DNA from 4 places in the Staphylococcus parequorum genome. Region 2 is predicted to be linked to each of the others. Evidence: predicted binding sites of a transcription regulator. Region 2 holds the regulator's gene; each other region holds the start of a gene.
The links. Region 2 encodes Rex, which represses fermentation and respiration genes when NADH is low (regulators of the CRP and FNR family bind a similar motif). Its sites were predicted from a motif close to TTGTGAAATATTTCACAA; they were not measured.
Positions count from the first base shown of each region.

Region 1 (4,584 bases), 970 kb from region 2:
TCTATAATGGTTTGGCCAGCCATTTTTTCGCTCGCTTTAATCTCTACAATTGAATGTTCATCTGCAAGTTCTAAATAATCTAACACACTTGCACTTGCGACATTGTGAGCAATTCTTCTTCCCATATCTCTTTCAGGGTGAACAACCGTATCCGCACCAATTTTATTTAAAATTTTTGCGTGATAATCATTTTGCGCTTTAGCTGTTACTTTTTTTACACCTAACTCTTTTAAAATTAAGGTTGTTAACGTGCTTGATTGTATATTCTCACCTATAGCTACGATGACATGATCAAAATTTCTGATACCTAAACTTTTCATAACAGCTTCATCTGTTGTGTCAGCAATGACAGCATGTGTCGCAATATCACTATATTCGTTTACACGTGCTTCATTCATATCAATTGCCATAACATCCATATCTAATGCGTTAAGTTCTCTTACTATACTGCCACCGAATCGACCTAAGCCGATAACCACATACTCTTTGTCCATATGCGTCCTCCAATTTAAAAAATCACGGATAAGATAGCTATTCATCAGTCTAGACGAACTAGTGAATAACTATCAATACCTCATTTTAAAAAATAATTTATTTTTTTTCCTTCGACATAATCTTTGTCGAAAACAAATAATCTTAATAATAATATTAACGATGGAATGAGTAAAAGTAAACCTAAAACAAATGCAATAATTAAAGCAATGGCCATGCTACTATTAACAACGCCTTCATCTATACGAACATATGGGTATAGAATGTATGGCATTTTGCTGGCACCATATCCGAAAAATGCAAATCCCATTTGTAGTATAACAAGGATAAATGCAAATCCGTGCCATTTTTTCATTAACGTAAGTACCATAACACCTATAAAGCTTATAAAGCTTAGTAGGAACATCCACCAATAATCAGTTACTGCGCTTAAGAAATGCGCTTCGTTTTGTAGTCTTAACGATACAAATACGAATAATGAAATTGCAATCATCGGTGGCCCCCAGAACAAGAACCAATATCTTAATAAATCATATGCTGGTTTGTCTTTAGCTTTTGAAGCATAGTACGTAAGGAAACCTGAAGAAATGTATAGCACTGATATAACAGCTAAGAATACGACAGACCATGAATAAGGACTCAAGGCTAATTCAAGCCAGTCCAAATCTATATTATCACCTGAACCTGTGATAAAGCCCCCTTCTGATATTGTTAGCGTTGTAGCAAGCGCTGCAGGTATAAATAATCCTGACAAGCCGTACATTGCTAACCAAATGAGTTTTGAATCAGGTCCATAATTTTCAAATGCGTAAAAACTACCTCTAATTGTTAGTAATATTAATGCTATTGAAGCCGGTACGAGTAGTACCGTACCAAAGTATTTCGCCGCATCAGGGAAAAATCCTACGATGCCAACGAAAAAGAATACAAAGAATACGTTTGTTACTTCCCACACAGGATTTAAATAACGACCTATTAAATGGTTTATTTGTTTATCTTGTTTAGTTACTTTTGCGTGAAGTGTAAAGAACCCAGCACCAAAATCAATAGAGGCGATAATAATATAAGAGAATAAAAATATTCCAAGTACTGTAATACCTATATAAGCAAATATCATTACTCATCACCTCTTTCTGGTGTATTTTCTTCTACATCTTTATATGCTGGTTTATTTCTGAACATACGAATTAATACATATGCGGTAGTCACGATTAAAATCATATATAAGATACCGAATAATATTGTCACGAGTGTTAAACCACCTGCTTGAGTTGCAGCATCAGCTACTTTAAGGTAACCACGAACCAACCATGGTTGACGACCTTGTTCAGTTAAGAACCAACCAGCTTCTATTGCAATCATTGCTGCTGGTCCAGTTAATAATGCACCATACAATATTGGTTTTGAATAAGTGAATTTGCGTAACTTCTTAAATATAAGCGTTAATATAAACGCACCTGATATAATCAAGCAGAATACACCCATTGAAACCATAATATCAAAGTAATAGTGTACAATCATCGGTGGATGCAGTTCTTCTGGAAACTCATTTAATCCTTTCACTTCAGTGTTTGTATTATTGTCAGCCAAGAAACTGAGTATACCAGGTATTTTTATGGCACCTGATACTTCTTGTGTTTCTTCATCTAAGCTACCAAAGAATATTAAATCTGCATTGGACTCTGTTTCAAAGTGCCATTCATAAGCAGCAAGTTTTTCTGGTTGCTCTTGATGTAGAAACTTAGCTGATAAATCTCCAGCTAACATAGAACCTAAAGTAAATACTACGCCAAGAATCATTGTTAGTTTCAATGCTTTTTTATGATATTCTGTATCTTTCTTGAATTTGTTTTTCAATAATTTAAATGCAGCAATTGCAGCAAGTACAAATGCCATCGTCATAAGTGCTGTAGCAACAACGTGGAACGATCTAATTAAGAACGATTCGTTAAACATTGCTGCCCAAGGTTGGACGTTAACCATTTTTCCATCTTTCATATCGAAGCCAGCTGGTGTATTCATAAATGAATTGACCGCTGTAATGAAAAATGCTGAGAATGTACCACCTATAATGACGGGAATACTAATAAGGAAATGGGTCCATTTACTCTTAAATCTATCCCATGTATATAAATAGATACTTAAGAAAATTGCTTCAAAGAAGAAAGCAAATGTTTCCATAAATAATGGTAATGCAATAACGTGACCACCCATTTGCATAAATGTTGGCCATAATAGTGATAATTGCAGTCCAATAATTGTACCTGTCACAACACCAACAGCTACCGTAATGGTATATCCTTTAGACCATCTTTTGGCTAATGTTATATATTTTGGATCATTTCTTTTTATACCTAAAAATTCAGCAACAGCAAACATTAATGGCACGCCCACACCAATCGTTGCGAATATGATATGAACCGCGAGTGTCATCGCAGTTAAAAAACGGGCTAATTCAACTGAATCCATAATATCACCTTTTTTATTTATTTGTGACAAAAATCACAACGTTTATTCATTATAAACTGCTTTACGTTGTATTGAAATAAGTTGCGTTCAAAATATAGTGACAAATTAATGACCACTTGCATGTAAGTCAAAGATTTGTAATAATTTAAAAAGTTTCTTATATTAAAGTATATCGAATTTAAAATAGGAAGGATGAGTTTTAATGGATCAAATAATTATTTATACGCAAAATGAATGCCCACCTTGTACTTTTATTAAAAACTATTTGTCAGATAAAGGCGTGTCATATAGCGAAAAAAACATCTCAAATTCCAAATATAGAAATGAAATGATAGACTATGATGCTTTCGCCACACCTTTTATCTTGTTGAATAATGAGCCGATGTACCAAATTGACATTGATAAAATCAACCATACTTTAAATATAGAATAATCATCAAGCAATGTAGCTATTCTACATTTGAATGAGTAAATCTTTCACTTCCTAAACTATATGATTTTTAGTGTTATTACAAAGTTACTGTTTAACAACATGCAATGACTTACTACGTTAATTCTTAATTTTTTTAATTCATAGCAAAATAAAAAAGCTGATAGCGCCACTATAAATGGTCTATCAGCTTTTTTCGAACTCAAATGTTCAATTATTATTTATTATTTAGCATATTGCTCAACTAGTTCTTGTACTTCTTCAGAAGTTGCACAATTAATTGCTCTTTGTGACAATTCTTCCATTTCATTTTGGCTTAAACCTTTGATTTGACGACGCGCTTTAAGTACTGATGTAGCACTCATTGAGAATTCATCTAATCCTAAGCCTAATAGTAATGGAATAGCGATTTCGTCGCCTGCCATTTCGCCACACATACCAGTCCATTTACCTTCTTTATGTGATGCTTCGATCACTTGTTTTACTAAACGTAAAATTGAAGGATTGTATGGTTGATACAAGTATGAAACGCGTTCAGACATGCGGTCAGCCGCCATTGTATATTGAATTAAATCATTCGTTCCAATACTGAAGAAGTCAACTTCTTTTGCGAAGACATCTGCTAATGCAGCAGTTGAAGGAATTTCAACCATGATACCTAATTCAATATCATCAGAAACTTCTGTACCTTCTTGTTTTAAGTTTTCTTTTTCTTCAAGTAATAATGCTTTAGCATCACGGAACTCATTGATTGTTGCAACCATTGGGAACATGATATTTAATTTACCGTAAACAGATGCACGTAATAATGCACGAAGTTGCGGTCTGAAAATATCAGGTTGGTCTAAACATAAACGAATCGCACGATAACCTAAGAATGGATTCATTTCTTCAGGTAGATTCAAATATGGTAACTCTTTATCGCCACCGATATCTAATGTACGTACAACAACACGTTTATCTTCCATCGTTTCTAAAACTTTTTTATAGGCTTCGAATTGTTCATCTTCAGTAGGCATTTCATCTCTACCCATATATAAAAATTCCGTACGATATAAACCAATACCTTCTGCACCATTTTCAATAACACCTTTTAAATCATTAGGTGTACCGATGTTTGCAGCTAATTCAGCATGTTTACCGTCAATTGTTTTTGTTTCTTCATTGCGCAATTTTTGTAATTCTTTTTTATC
Region 1 covers NZ_CP150682.1:2,251,340-2,255,923, forward strand. The annotation lists gene AAA453_RS11065 (potassium channel family protein) at 1-494, opposite strand, end outside; gene AAA453_RS11070 (cytochrome d ubiquinol oxidase subunit II) at 575-1,609, opposite strand; gene AAA453_RS11075 (cytochrome ubiquinol oxidase subunit I) at 1,609-2,961, opposite strand; gene AAA453_RS11080 (glutaredoxin family protein) at 3,164-3,394, shown strand; gene ptsP (phosphoenolpyruvate--protein phosphotransferase) at 3,616-4,584, opposite strand, start outside.
Region 1: a site for Rex is predicted at 2,983-3,000, ahead of AAA453_RS11075 (cytochrome ubiquinol oxidase subunit I). Genes of this name have one in related genera too.

Region 2 (4,584 bases):
CGAAAATGGCTGAAATCGACATCAAGATTAGGTGTATCCTCAAGTTTTTGTAATGTATGTGCTTTTTTAATGACTGTAGATGTATAAAATATTGCATTTAAATCTTGATTATACGTCTTTTTTAACGAGCCACTAAGAATCATATTGAATATAACAGAAGCGATTGTTAAAGCTATACCTTCACTAGGTGAAAAGAAAGTTAGAATCATAAAAATAAGAGGTAAATATGTACATAGCATAAAAAAATTATTTCGTTTAATATGTAATAATTGATCTGGAAAAATAGGATAAATAGCTTTACCAATTTTTGCTAATTGCAGAGAAACGTAATTTCTAAATGAAATATTTGTTTTAAATTGATGAATTAAATTTTCATCTTTTACTTTATACATATTTCTTAGTGTAGCAAAAAGTCTCATCTCGCCAATTGCAGTAAAATTAAAATTCATACTATGAAATACACTTTCCATATCTAAATCAGACCAGGTTTTATCATCTAGCAATAAATTTTCATCAAATCTATTTCTATATGTGTCAAACTCATAACTATAGTTATGGTTAGGACGAATAAAGTTTTCTAGTGATTTTTGGTTAGTCCATAGATTTTGTAAATCATGCTTTAATTTTTTATTAGCAGCAATCGTCGTAGTAATAATCAGTATTGTCGTTCCTAGAATAAAAGCAATTAGAAACCATAATAACGTAGGCATATTTTTGTACATCCTTTCACGATTTTGCTGTAAACTCGTAATAATTATGACATGGCATTCCATTTTAAACAAATACCTTTCGTTTTGAGTAATTTATAGTTTGAATGGAATGTCAATAGGGAACGTGCGTACTTATCAACAAATAGTGCATAACTTGTGGATAAGTAGTGGTTATGTTTGTGGATATAGGTTGATATCTGAAAATTGAAAACAGCTAATAGTTACTTATTACTTGTGGATAAGTAGGATAACTCTGTGGATAGCTATTATAACAGCAAAGGTAGTGTGAATAGAATGAGCATAAAAAAAGAACTAAAGTAGAAAATTTTACTTTAGCTCAATTGCACTTATAACGATTATATTAACATTTCTTGTAATTCTGCCCACTCATCCATGACTTGTTCTAATTTTTGTTCGGCTATTTCTTTTTCAATTGCTAAATCATTTGCTTTTTCTGGATTAGAATAGACATCAGGCTGTGTGAGTTGTTCGTTTATATTGTTTATTTCTTGTTCGTATATTTCAATATTTGTTTCACATTGTTCTATTTTACGTTCAACTTGACGTTGCTCTCGTTTTTGTTGTTTTTGGTCAACGTAATTATGATTTTGTGATGCACTTACTTCTGTTTTTGTAGGGTTATCCAATTCTCTTTTCGCTTGAATTGCTGCTTTTTCTTCTAATTTTTCAATGTAATACTGATAATCACCTAAATACATTGTCCCACCAGTAGTGTCCAAGTCATAAACTTTATTTGCAAGTTCGTTTATAAAATAGCGATCATGTGACACAAATAAGATTGTGCCTTTAAAATCTGACAACGCTTGTTCAAGCATCTCTTTAGAGTCTATGTCTAGATGGTTAGTTGGTTCATCTAAAATAAGCACATTATTGCGCTCTAGCATCAGTAGAGCAAGTTGAAGACGCGCTTTTTCTCCACCAGACAAGTCATTGATGATTTTTTTGACGTCATCTTGTACAAATAAGAAACGACCTAAGACAGCGCGAATATCTTTTTCATTCATTGTTGGATATTGGTCCCATAAATAATCAAGGATTGTTTTGTTTGATTTAAATTCAGCTTGTTTTTGATCGTAATAACCAACTTTTAAATTTGCACCTGTAGTAATTTCTCCACTGATCTTTTGTTGGAGACCAGCGACTGTTTTGATTAAAGTAGACTTTCCAATACCATTAGGACCAATGATTGCAATATGGTCTCCTTTGGTGGCTTCGATATTAATGCCTTTTGTTATGGCTTCTTCATATCCAATTTCTAGATTTTTAATATGAAATACATCGTTTCCAGTATTTCTATCAAAATCGAATTGAATATTGGCGCTTTTAGCATCAATCATAGGTTTGTTAACTCTTTCCATTTTTTCCAACATTTTCCTTCGACTTTTTGCCATGCCCGTAGTTGAAGCACGAGCGATGTTTTTTTCTACGAATGTTTCAAGTTTTTTAATTTCAGCTTGTTGACTTTCATATTCTTGCATACGTTTTTCATAATATTTATCTCTTTGCGCTATGAATTGTCCATAGTTACCTACGTAATGTTGTACATCGCCGAGCGCAACGTCATAAATTTGATTGACAATTTTATCTAAGAAATATCTATCGTGACTAATAATAACGATAGCGCCTTTGAAATAATTAAGGTAACTTTCCAACCATTGAGTTGTTTCCATATCTAAATGGTTTGTAGGTTCATCAAGTAATAGCAAATCAGGTTCGCTAAGTAACATCTGGGCTAAAGATAACCTGGTCTTTTGACCGCCACTAAAATCATTAATAGGACGATTAAAATCCGCTTCACTAAAATTCAAACCGTGCAGTACAGTTTTAATTTTACTTTCATATTGGTAACCTTCTTGTTGTTCAAATTGATTAGATAAAGATTCATAGCGATCGATGTGTGTCTTATATGACTCAGTATCATATTCATCAGCATGTTGCGCTAACCAATCTGTCTCAAATTTCATTTCTGATTCTAATTTTTTCATACTTTCAAATGGTTTCGACATTTCATCAAAAACAGTTTGATTCGTATTTAAAGTCATTTGTTGTGTTAGATAACCAAGCTTGAGATTTTTGCTTTTTGAAACTTGACCGCTATCATATGTCTCGACGCCAGCAATGATTTTCATTAAAGTAGATTTTCCGGCACCATTACGTCCTACGATACCAATACGTTCACCAGTTTTAACTTCAAAATCTACATTATTAAAAATATCTTCTCCGTCGAATGATTTAGTTAAGTCATTGAGTTGTAATAATATCATCCAATTTGCACCTCTCTATTCATTATCATTCTACAGTATTCAACGCGTGGTTAAAACTATCATTGTTTATTTTTATTATTCAATAATGTATAATGTTGTAGTGATTATAAGATAAATCAGCAATAGATAATGAAATAGGGGGACATGATCTTGGCTAATCAAAGCGAAAAGATTCCTCGTGCCACATTGAAACGTTTACCGTTGTATTATAGATTCGTCAATACTTTGAAATCTAAAGGCATAGATAGAGTTAATTCAAAAACTATAAGTGAGGGCTTGAACATTGATTCTGCAACGATTCGTCGTGATTTTTCATATTTTGGTGAATTAGGCAAGAAAGGCTATGGCTATAATATAGATAGCTTATTACATTTTTTTAAAAATGAGATAAGTGAAAATGACGAGATAAAAATTGCAATTGTAGGTGTTGGGAATTTAGGGAAAGCATTATTAACATACAATTTCTCAATACATGATGAGATGACAATAACGGAAGCTTTTGATATACGAGATGAAATTATAGGGACGCAAATAGGGAAAGTAACAGTCAGTCCGTTTGATAAAATTACGGATATATTAGCACAAGAACATATTGATGTAGTGATTTTAACTACACCTGAAGAAGTAGCGCAGCACGTTGCTGACACTTTAGTAAAAACAGGTGTAAAAGGTATTTTAAACTTTACACCAAGTCGTGTTCTGACACCATCGGATGTTCAGGTACATCATATTGATTTAGGTATTGAATTACAATCTTTACTCTTCTTTATGAAAAATTATAGTAACAAATAAAGCGTATGAAAATAGGCTAGCTTTTTTATTTACACGAGACACACGTTAGGTGGTGAGTGTTTAAAAAAGCTAGTTTTTGTATTTAGTTATATGATTACTACCAACTACAGTTATTTTGACAATTAACACTTTATAAAATATGAGCAAACGGGCTTGATATTTAATGGAAAGTTTAATATGATAAATCATATTGATTTTATCGGGAAAGAGGTAATAATATGACGTGGTTAGTAATCAGTGGACTGATTGTTGGTGCGCTTTTAGGCTTTGTTATGCAAAGAACGCGATTTTGTTTAGCTGGTGGATTTAGAGATATGTACGTTCAAAAAAGCAATAAAATGTTTTATGCATTATTAATTGCAATTTCCGTACAAAGTATTGGGTTATTAATTTTAACATCAACAGGCTTAGTAGAAATTCCAGAATCTACGTATCCAATTATCGGAACAGTAATAGGTTCATTTATTTTTGGTATTGGTATTATTTTATCTGGAGGTTGTGCTACAGGTACGTGGTATAGAGCTGGAGAAGGTTTAATAGGAAGCTGGATGGCACTTATTGCTTATGGCTTCACTGCAGCGGCAACAAAATATGGTTTGTTGTTACCATTAATGAATGGTGTGAACAAACCAACAAATGTTAATGCAAGTATGTCACAAACGACTGGTATACCAACATGGATTTGGGTCGCGTTACTTACAATCATCACAATTCTTCTTGTTGTAAAAACGTTACGTAAACCAAAACCTAAATTTGCTATACCAAAATTAAAGCAAAAATATACAGGTATAAGACAC
Region 2 covers NZ_CP150682.1:1,284,944-1,289,527, forward strand. The annotation lists gene AAA453_RS06075 (MutS-related protein) at 1-710, opposite strand, end outside; gene AAA453_RS06080 (ABC-F family ATP-binding cassette domain-containing protein) at 1,067-2,995, opposite strand; gene AAA453_RS06085 (redox-sensing transcriptional repressor Rex) at 3,140-3,787, shown strand; gene AAA453_RS06090 (YeeE/YedE family protein) at 4,006-4,584, shown strand, end outside.

Region 3 (4,584 bases), 240 kb from region 2:
TCTGTAATCTCAGCAGTTGAAACTAAACCGGTAGATTTACCATTTTCTTTCGCTTGTTCTAATACTGTTTTAACATTTTCTTTATTTTCATCTACACCTATTGCGCCATTATATGTTTTATGACCAGAACTAAATGCAGTAGCAGATGCTGCTGAATCCGTTACATTCTCTTTTGGATCAGCTGGATTTGTACGTTGATTACCGACAAGATGTTTATCGAACGCAGTTTTTTCCATTTCTTTTGTTTCAGGATTATCTGCGAAATAACGATACGCTGAATTATAAGATGGCCCCATACCATCGCCTACTAAGAATATTACATTTTTAGGGTTTTCAGTATTTCCCATATAAGATACATCAGGTGTATCATTTGATGCTTTTCCATTACCAGAAGCATATGTTGGTTGTACATTGCCTAATGCCGAGCCAACAACAATTGCACTAGCTACAGTTACAGTTGCTAACTTATTAAATAGTTTCATAAATTAATAACTCCTTTGATATGTATTATTGTGCTTACATGTTAAGTGTAATCCATTAATTTTGCGTCAATATTTTAATAATGTAAATTTTCTGTAAAACAGTAGTTATACAAGCACTTATATCCACAGTTTTAGAGCTATTTTTTATAATAAAAAGGTTAGCTATTTTATAACTTAGTAGTTTCAGTCATAAAATAGCTAACCTATATTTCAGTTGAATTATCAACCTATGTTAAATTTGTTTATCTTTACCTAACTTATGATAGCCTTTTAAGAAAAAGAACATCGTCATGAATAATAAGAATACTATACCTATTACTACTGAGACTACTGTTTCTTTATTAAATAGCATACCTATCAATACGACAATAAAGAATGCCATTGTAATATAGTTAGTAAAAGCCCCACCTGGCATTTTGAATGGATGCCCTTCTATTTCTTCAGGATGATTTTTTCTAAACCTTAAGTGACTAATTAAAATCATAAACCAAGGCACCATGCCTGGTAATATAGATGCACTATAAACATATACAAATATACTATCTGCACCTTTAATAAATAATGGTAAAATAACGTTCAATAATGCACCGATTAAAATACCTAATGCAATTGCAATTACAGTCCAGACTGGCACACCATTTTTCATAACTTTACCAAAGAATTTAGGTAGCATACCTTTTTGAGATAAATTCAATGTCATACGACTTGCACTAAATATACCTGAGTTACAGCCAGACATTGCTGCAGTAAGTACAACAAAGTTTATTAGTCCAGCAGCAAATGTAATACCAACTTTTGCAAATGTAGCAACAAATGGACTACCAATGTTACCTAATTGATCCCAAGGATAAACTGTAACAATTACAAAAATAGCTCCAATATAGAAAATTAATATACGCCAAATGACGCCATTAACTGCACTTTTTATATTTTTTTGTGGGTCTTTTGTTTCTCCGGCAGTGATTCCAATTAACTCTACACCTTGATATGAACCAATTACAATAGATAGTGCAAAGAAGAACCCTAACCAACCATTAGGCATAAAACCACCGTGAGCCCATAAATTAGAAAGTCCAATTGCCTCTCCTCCATTACCTAACCCGAAGAAGATAATTCCAAAACCAGCAATTATCATTAAGATAATCGTTACGATTTTGATCATTGCAAACCAGAATTCAAATTCACCAAAAGCTTTAACTGACACAAGATTTGCACAAGCCAATAATACTACTACAATAACGCCTGGTATCCATTGCGGTAAATCAGGAAACCAATAATTCATATATTCTCCAACAGCTATTACTTCACTCATACCAACAACTACCCATTGGAAAATATTGCTCCAGGCTGTTAAATAACCAGCTACTGGATGTATGTAATCACTTGCAAAGTTAGCAAAGGAACCAGAAGTTGGGTGTAAATAAACCATCTCTCCCATTGCTCTCATTACTAAAAATATAAATATACCTGCAATTAAATATGCAAATATAACTGAAGGACCTGTCCATTTTATAGTGCTTGTAGCTCCTAAAAACAGTCCGACTCCAATTGTTCCACCAAGTGCAATCATTCTCATCTGACGCGCACCTAGTCCCCTCTGTAACTCATTGTTCTCATTCATAATTCAAACCCCATCTCTTTCGATTATAAATAAAGATGAAACACTTATCATGTCGCCATTATACTATAAAATCTAAAAATTGGAACAATTATTTTCGATTTATGTAAGGGCTTACATTTCCGTTATTAATTGTATTTTATTTCGTCAAAAAAAGCAAAGTAATTTTATGAATTTCACTGTTTTTGATTTTTCAAATGTCATCACGATTTATTTAAAGTGATTCACAGTGGAACATACCTACTTCAAATATAATTCATAAAATTTATTATGGAGATATTGTGAATTTATTCACAAATACTGATTGTCATAGTATACTTGTCCTAATCTATCGAAAGTGAGGATACGTAATTGAATGAGAAAAACATTAAATGGGATAAAGTCTTCTATGGTAAGGCGTGGATTGATCATGTAGTTGATACGATTAGAACCAAGGATGTACTTCAAAGTTTTTACTTTAAACGTTATTTATTACGTGCAACCATGGCTGGCTTTATATTAGGTATTATTACTGTATTCATATTGTTGATTAAAGCTTCTCTTGGAAGCGATGTGCCCTCTGGTGTTACAAATTTAGTTTCATCCGTTGCCTTTAGTTTTGCATTAGTGCTAATACTATTCACCAATTCAGAATTATTAACAAGTAATTTTATGTATTTCACTGTTGGATTGTATTATCATGTTATTAGCCCTATGCGTGTCTTAAAAATTTTCACCTTATGCTTTATAGGAAACGTGGCAGGAGGATTAATATTTTTCACACTCACACGACATTCAGATATTATGTCTCCGGAGATGTTCATACAGCTTGAAATTACAATAGAGCATAAACTATTTGCCGCAGGATTTTTAGCAATTTTAATCAAAGGGATATTCGCGAATTTTTTTATCAATATTTCATTAGTTATCGCCATGCAAATTGATGACATTCTAGCTAAAATGTTTGTCATGATGTTTGGCGTATCCATATTCGCCTTTATGGGTTATGAACATGTCGTTTATAATTCTGTATTATTTGCTGGTGGACTCGTTTATCAAAGTGATTTATTGGCAGTTATTCCTACATTAATCAATTTACTTGGTGCTGCAATTGGAAACTATATTGGCGGGGGTTTGATCATCGGATTGTTTTACGCATATTTAAATGATCATCATCAATATGACGGGCAAAGGTTGCATTAATTTTGTGACGTTCTATATTTCAAACTTTCTATGGTATAATTTTCATTAGATTTTATTACAAAGGAGTTCAACATGAATAAAATTTTACTTAAAAAAACAATTACAGTTTCTCTTATCTTTGGTGTGTTATTTTTCTTATTAAATTATGTTACTGGTTCAGATAGTTCAATTGGACAATTAATTTTAAAAAGTCTACTTGTAATTGTAGTATTTGCTATATTATATTATGTCTTATTTTCTATTGTTGATTCACCAGAACGAAAATATAAATTTGGTATCACGATTCCAATCGCATTGTTATTAGCTATTATCATATGTGCTTTAATATCTACTATAAAAGTTGGTATTATTGTCGGTTTAATTGTTGGTATCATCGCTGGTTATGTTTGGGAATATATAGAAAAAAATAAAAATGGTGGTGACAAATCATGAGTATGATTATAGGCGTTATTGTAATTATTTTACTGATTGTAAGTTTGATTCCTAATTTAAAAGCAGTAAAAGCCTCTAAAGAAACTGGGGAAAAAAATACGCGTTTTGCAATCATGGTAGGTATAGATTCAATACTACTTGTCCTCGTTGTAGCAACATTGATTTTCCAACTTTTATAATTAACAATGTTTATATTAAATATAAGCTAACATATATAATGCAGTTGAGTTCGCAACAGTGCTTTGTTTGCGTGCTAAAGGGATCCTCCATATGGAAGCTCCCTTTTTATATTTAAAATCAGGTCCAAATTTACAATTTATCTTGAAGCACAAAATAATATATTAAACTAGCGCCTAACAAATAAACCACCGTTCCTACCATAAATGATCTAAATTGTATTTTAAAAGGTATTTTTTTATTAAAAATCGGACCTAATACCAAATTACTTATCGCCAATACAATGGGTCCACCCAAGAAAAATAAAATTAAATATCCACTCATTTAATTAGCCTCTATTTTTCTCAAAGTACGTCGTAATGATTTCTTCACCGGTTAAATCTTTTCCAGTAAATGCCACTTCGCTAAAATCTTGTTTTTCTGTCATTGTATTTGTATTGACGATAACATCTAAACCAGCTAAAACTGCGGCAGTTGCACCATTAACTGAGTCTTCGATTGCTAAACAATTTCCAGGATTGTAATTCAGTTTTTGAACAGCAGTGAGGTATGGCTCAGGGCTTGGTTTAACCGCTTCAACATCTTCTCTACCTACAACGATATCGATATAATTGCTTAATCCTAGACTTTCAAAAGCTGGTTTGATGTCAGCTCTATAGCTACTCGTCGCAATCGCCATGGGTATATGACATT
Region 3 covers NZ_CP150682.1:1,048,204-1,052,787, reverse strand. The annotation lists gene AAA453_RS04825 (alkaline phosphatase) at 1-482, opposite strand, end outside; gene AAA453_RS04820 (amino acid permease) at 715-2,103, opposite strand; gene AAA453_RS04815 (formate/nitrite transporter family protein) at 2,452-3,282, shown strand; gene AAA453_RS04810 (hypothetical protein) at 3,355-3,714, shown strand; gene AAA453_RS04805 (hypothetical protein) at 3,711-3,893, shown strand; gene AAA453_RS04800 (hypothetical protein) at 4,024-4,215, opposite strand; gene AAA453_RS04795 (HAD family hydrolase) at 4,220-4,584, opposite strand, start outside.
Region 3: a site for Rex is predicted at 2,380-2,397, ahead of AAA453_RS04815 (formate/nitrite transporter family protein). Genes of this name have one in related genera too.

Region 4 (4,584 bases), 340 kb from region 2:
TTGTGGTAAGTGTAAAGGACAAATTGGTCATATTTTAGAGTATACATTAGGTGATGATTTTGTTGATTCTAAACCATCTGGTATATGCGCATGTACTGAGCTCACACGTAATCAAATTGTTACTCAGATAAGAGCAAAAGGGTTGAAAACGTCTAAGGAAGTACGCCATGCGCTCAATTTTAATGATAAGGCAGGTTGTCCAAAGTGTAGACCAGCTATTAATTATTATTTGAATATGGTTTATCCATTTGAGCACAATGACGAAATTGAATCACGCTTTGCAAATGAACGCTATCATGCCAATATTCAAAATGATGGCACATTTTCAGTAATTCCCCAAATGCGCGGCGGTGTTACGAATGCAGATCAATTAATACGTTTAGGAGAAGTTGCTAAAAAATATGATGTGCCATTAGTGAAAGTGACAGGCTCTCAACGTATAGGCTTGTATGGTGTTAAAAAAGAATTACTACCACAAATATGGGCTGATTTAGGTATGCGTTCTACTTCAGCCTATGCGAAAAAGACGCGCTCAGTTAAAAGTTGTGTCGGTAAGGAATTTTGCAGATTTGGTACGCAATATACTACACAATTAGGTATTCGTTTAGAAAAAACATTCGAATACATCGATACGCCACATAAATTTAAAATGGGTATCTCTGGTTGTCCAAGAAGCTGTGTAGAATCCGGTGTTAAAGACTTTGGTGTCATCAGCGTTGAAAATGGATTTCAAATTTATATTGGGGGCAATGGCGGTACGGATGTAACAGAGGGAATGCATTTAACTACCGTCGAAACAGAAGATGAGGTCATTAAATTATGTGGTGCGATGATGCAATATTATAGAGAAACCGGTATTTATGCAGAACGTACTGCACCGTGGATAAAACGGTTAGGTTTTGAAAATGTTCAAACAGTTTTATTAAATCAAGAAAGACAAGACGATTTGTTTAATCGTATTATGGAAGTGAAAAAAGCTATAGAAGCTGAACCATGGACACACATTTTAAATAATGAAGCAGCACAAAAAATATTTGAAGTGGAGAAAGTTTAATTATGAAAGCATTAGAAAAAATAAAAGTAGCAATGGTCGATGAGCTTGTTCCTTTAGTTGGCAAAAAGGTAATCATAAATGATATCGAAATTGGCCTATTTTTAACAGAATCAGGTGAAATACACGCAGTTCATAATAGATGCCCCCATAAGCAAGGACCACTTTCAGAAGGTACAGTGAGTAGTGAATTTGTATATTGTCCTTTGCATGATCAAAAAATAGATTTGAAAACGGGTCTCGTACAGCCACCAGATACAGGGTGTGTGGATGTTTACGCTGTAGAAATTCATAATGGAGCTGTGTATATATGCCTATAAATACTTATGGCAAAGTATATCTCATAGGTGCTGGACCTGGGCATCCGGAATTATTAACAAGAAAGGCCGAACGTCTCATTCGAAGTGCAGATATCATATTGTATGACAGATTAGTCAATCCATTCATTTTACAATTAGTAAGACCAGAAATTGAAATTATAAATGTGGGTAAGGAAGCATACCGTAAGCATATACAACAACAAGTCATAAATGAAAAGTTAATTTCAGCTGCAAAGCAACATAGATGTGTTGTTAGATTGAAGGGTGGAGATCCGGCAATTTTTGGTAGAGTCCATGAAGAGGTTGTTACATTATCACAAGCAGGCATTGATTTTGAAGTTGTACCAGGTATTACAACAGCGAGTGCTGCTGTAGCCTCAGTAGGTTTAGGATTAACAATTCGAAATATCGCTCATAGTGTCACTTTTGCTACAGGATATCTGAATAAAAGTAATCAGCAACAAGTTGATGTTACAACACTTATAAACGGAGGTACGTTAGCTATTTATATGGGTGTGAAGCGATTGAGTGAAATTATGAAGGATATATATCAGACTACACAAGTTGATTATCCAGTCTTGCTCATATTTAATGTTTCTTCTTATAATGAAAAACACATCATAGGTAGAGTAACTACAATTGCGGAGCAGGTTTCTGATGATTTAGACCATATATCACCTGGCATGGTGATTGTTGGAGATATAGCAGCCTGTGAAAATATTAAAAGTGCTTTAAACCAAAGTATTCCTAAGAAATATTTAATTACTGGACTGCGTTTAGAAGCAATTAAACAAGCATTTGATATCTATGAAAAAGATGGATGGTGCATAATTAATCCTGATGAAAAGCATGAACTTCATCACAGCCAACAGTTGTTTATAGAACAACAATTAATGCAGCATTTTGATGAAGAAATTCACACTAAGGATATAAAATAAGGTGATTTCAGAGGATAACTGATAACACCAAAATAAAAAGATGATGAGGCTGGGACATATCACATGTCTCAGCTTTTATATTTATGTCTTATTAAATTGCTTTTGCACACGAGTAGATGCTTAAAAACTAAGGGTATTTCCATCTCTTATTAGGTGATTCCCTAATATTTGAAATTTGTGAAAAAATGTACAATTTAGTTAAGCAGTGAATGAAGTGAACCATAGAATCCTACTTTAAAAATTTTACTGGCAATGATCTGAGAGGGTGTTTTCAATGAAAAAATTTGGATTAAGCTTTTTTAAGCCGACTGAAAAATTTAATGGTAACTGGTCAGTCTTAGAAAGCAAGAGTCGGGAATGGGAAAAAATGTATAGAGAAAGATGGAGTCATGACAAAGTAGTTAGAACGACTCATGGCGTGAATTGCACAGGTTCTTGCTCGTGGAAAGTATTTGTGAAAAATGGTGTGATTACATGGGAAAATCAACAAACAGACTATCCAAGTTGTGGACCTGATATGCCTGAATTTGAACCTAGAGGCTGCCCACGTGGTGCTTCATTTTCTTGGTATGAATATAGTCCTTTGAGAATTCGTTATCCATATATCCGTAAAAAGTTGTGGGAACTTTGGGTAGAAGCCCTAGAAACTCATGATAATAATACGATAGAAGCTTGGGCGTCCATCGTAGAAGATGAGGAAAAAGCAAAAATATATAAACAAGCACGAGGCAAAGGTGGATTAGTGAGAACGAATTGGAAAGACGTAGGTAAACTCATATCTGCACAAATTATTTATACCATTAAAAAATTTGGTCCAGATAGAATAGCTGGTTTTACACCGATACCTGCCATGTCTATGTTGAGTTATGCTTCTGGTGCACGATTTGTGAGTTTACTTGGTGGAGAAATGTTGAGTTTTTATGATTGGTATGCAGATTTGCCACCTGCTTCACCTCAAATTTGGGGTGAACAAACAGACGTACCTGAATCCAGTGATTGGTATAACGCTTCTTACATTATGATGTGGGGTTCTAATGTACCGATGACCCGTACCCCAGACGCACATTTTATGACTGAAGTTCGATATAAAGGAACGAAAGTGGTATCAATTGCACCTGATTATGCAGAGAATGTGAAATTTGCAGACAATTGGTTAGCGCCACATCCTGGTTCTGATGCAGCACTTGCGCAAGCGATGACGCATGTCATACTACAAGAACATTACGTTAATCAACCCAATGCGCATTTTATAAATTATTCAAAACAATATACAGATATGCCATTTATTATCATGCTAGATAAAGATGAAAATGGTTTTAAAGCAGGTCGTTTCTTAAGAGCAAATGACTTAGGCGAAACAACAGAGCATAGTGAATGGAAGCCTGTCATTTTTGATAAAATCACTCAGGACTTAACGGTTCCAAATGGCACAATGGGACAACGTTGGGAAAAAGAAAAACAATGGAATTTAAAACTAGAAAATGAAGACGGTAGTAAAATTGATCCAGCACTGAGTCTTGTAGAAGATCATTTTGAATTAGAAAAAATACAATTTCCATATTTCAATAATGAGGGTAATGGCATTTTTGTACGACCAATTGCGGTTAAAAAAATTACCCTTGCAAATGGAGAAGAACGCTATATAACTACAGTTTATGATTTAATGACAAGTCAATATGGTGTAAAAAGATTTAATCATGAATTAGAAGCTAAGGACTACAAAGATGCAAATTCATATTATACACCTGCATGGCAAGAAACGGTGACTGGTGTGAAACAAGATGTAGTTACACAAGTGGCACGTGAATTTTCGCAAAATGCAATTGATACAAAGGGTAAATCGATGATTATTATGGGCGCAGGTATTAACCATTGGTTTAACTCAGATACGATTTACCGTTCTATCTTAAATTTAGTATTACTATGTGGTTGTCAAGGTGTGAATGGCGGCGGATGGGCGCATTATGTTGGCCAAGAAAAATGTAGACCAATTGAAGGATGGAATACACTTGCATTCGCTAAAGATTGGCAAGGACCACCGAGATTACAAAATGGTACAAGTTGGTTCTACTTTGCAACAGATCAGTGGAAATATGAAGAGTCTAATGTGGATAGTATAAAATCCCCATTAGCAGAGAATATTAAGCATCAACATCCAGCAGATTATAATGTGCTAGCAGCTAGATTAGGTTGGTTGCCTTCGTACCCACAATTTAATAAAAATAGCTTGTCATTTGGTGAAGCAGCAAGAGATGCGAATGAATTTAATGATGAA
Region 4 covers NZ_CP150682.1:946,721-951,304, forward strand. The annotation lists partial or broken gene nirB (nitrite reductase large subunit NirB) at 1-1,054, shown strand, start outside; gene AAA453_RS04365 (nitrite reductase (NAD(P)H) small subunit) at 1,057-1,371, shown strand; gene cobA (uroporphyrinogen-III C-methyltransferase) at 1,362-2,309, shown strand; gene AAA453_RS04375 (nitrate reductase subunit alpha) at 2,584-4,584, shown strand, end outside.
Region 4: a site for Rex is predicted at 2,485-2,502, ahead of AAA453_RS04375 (nitrate reductase subunit alpha). Genes of this name have one in related genera too.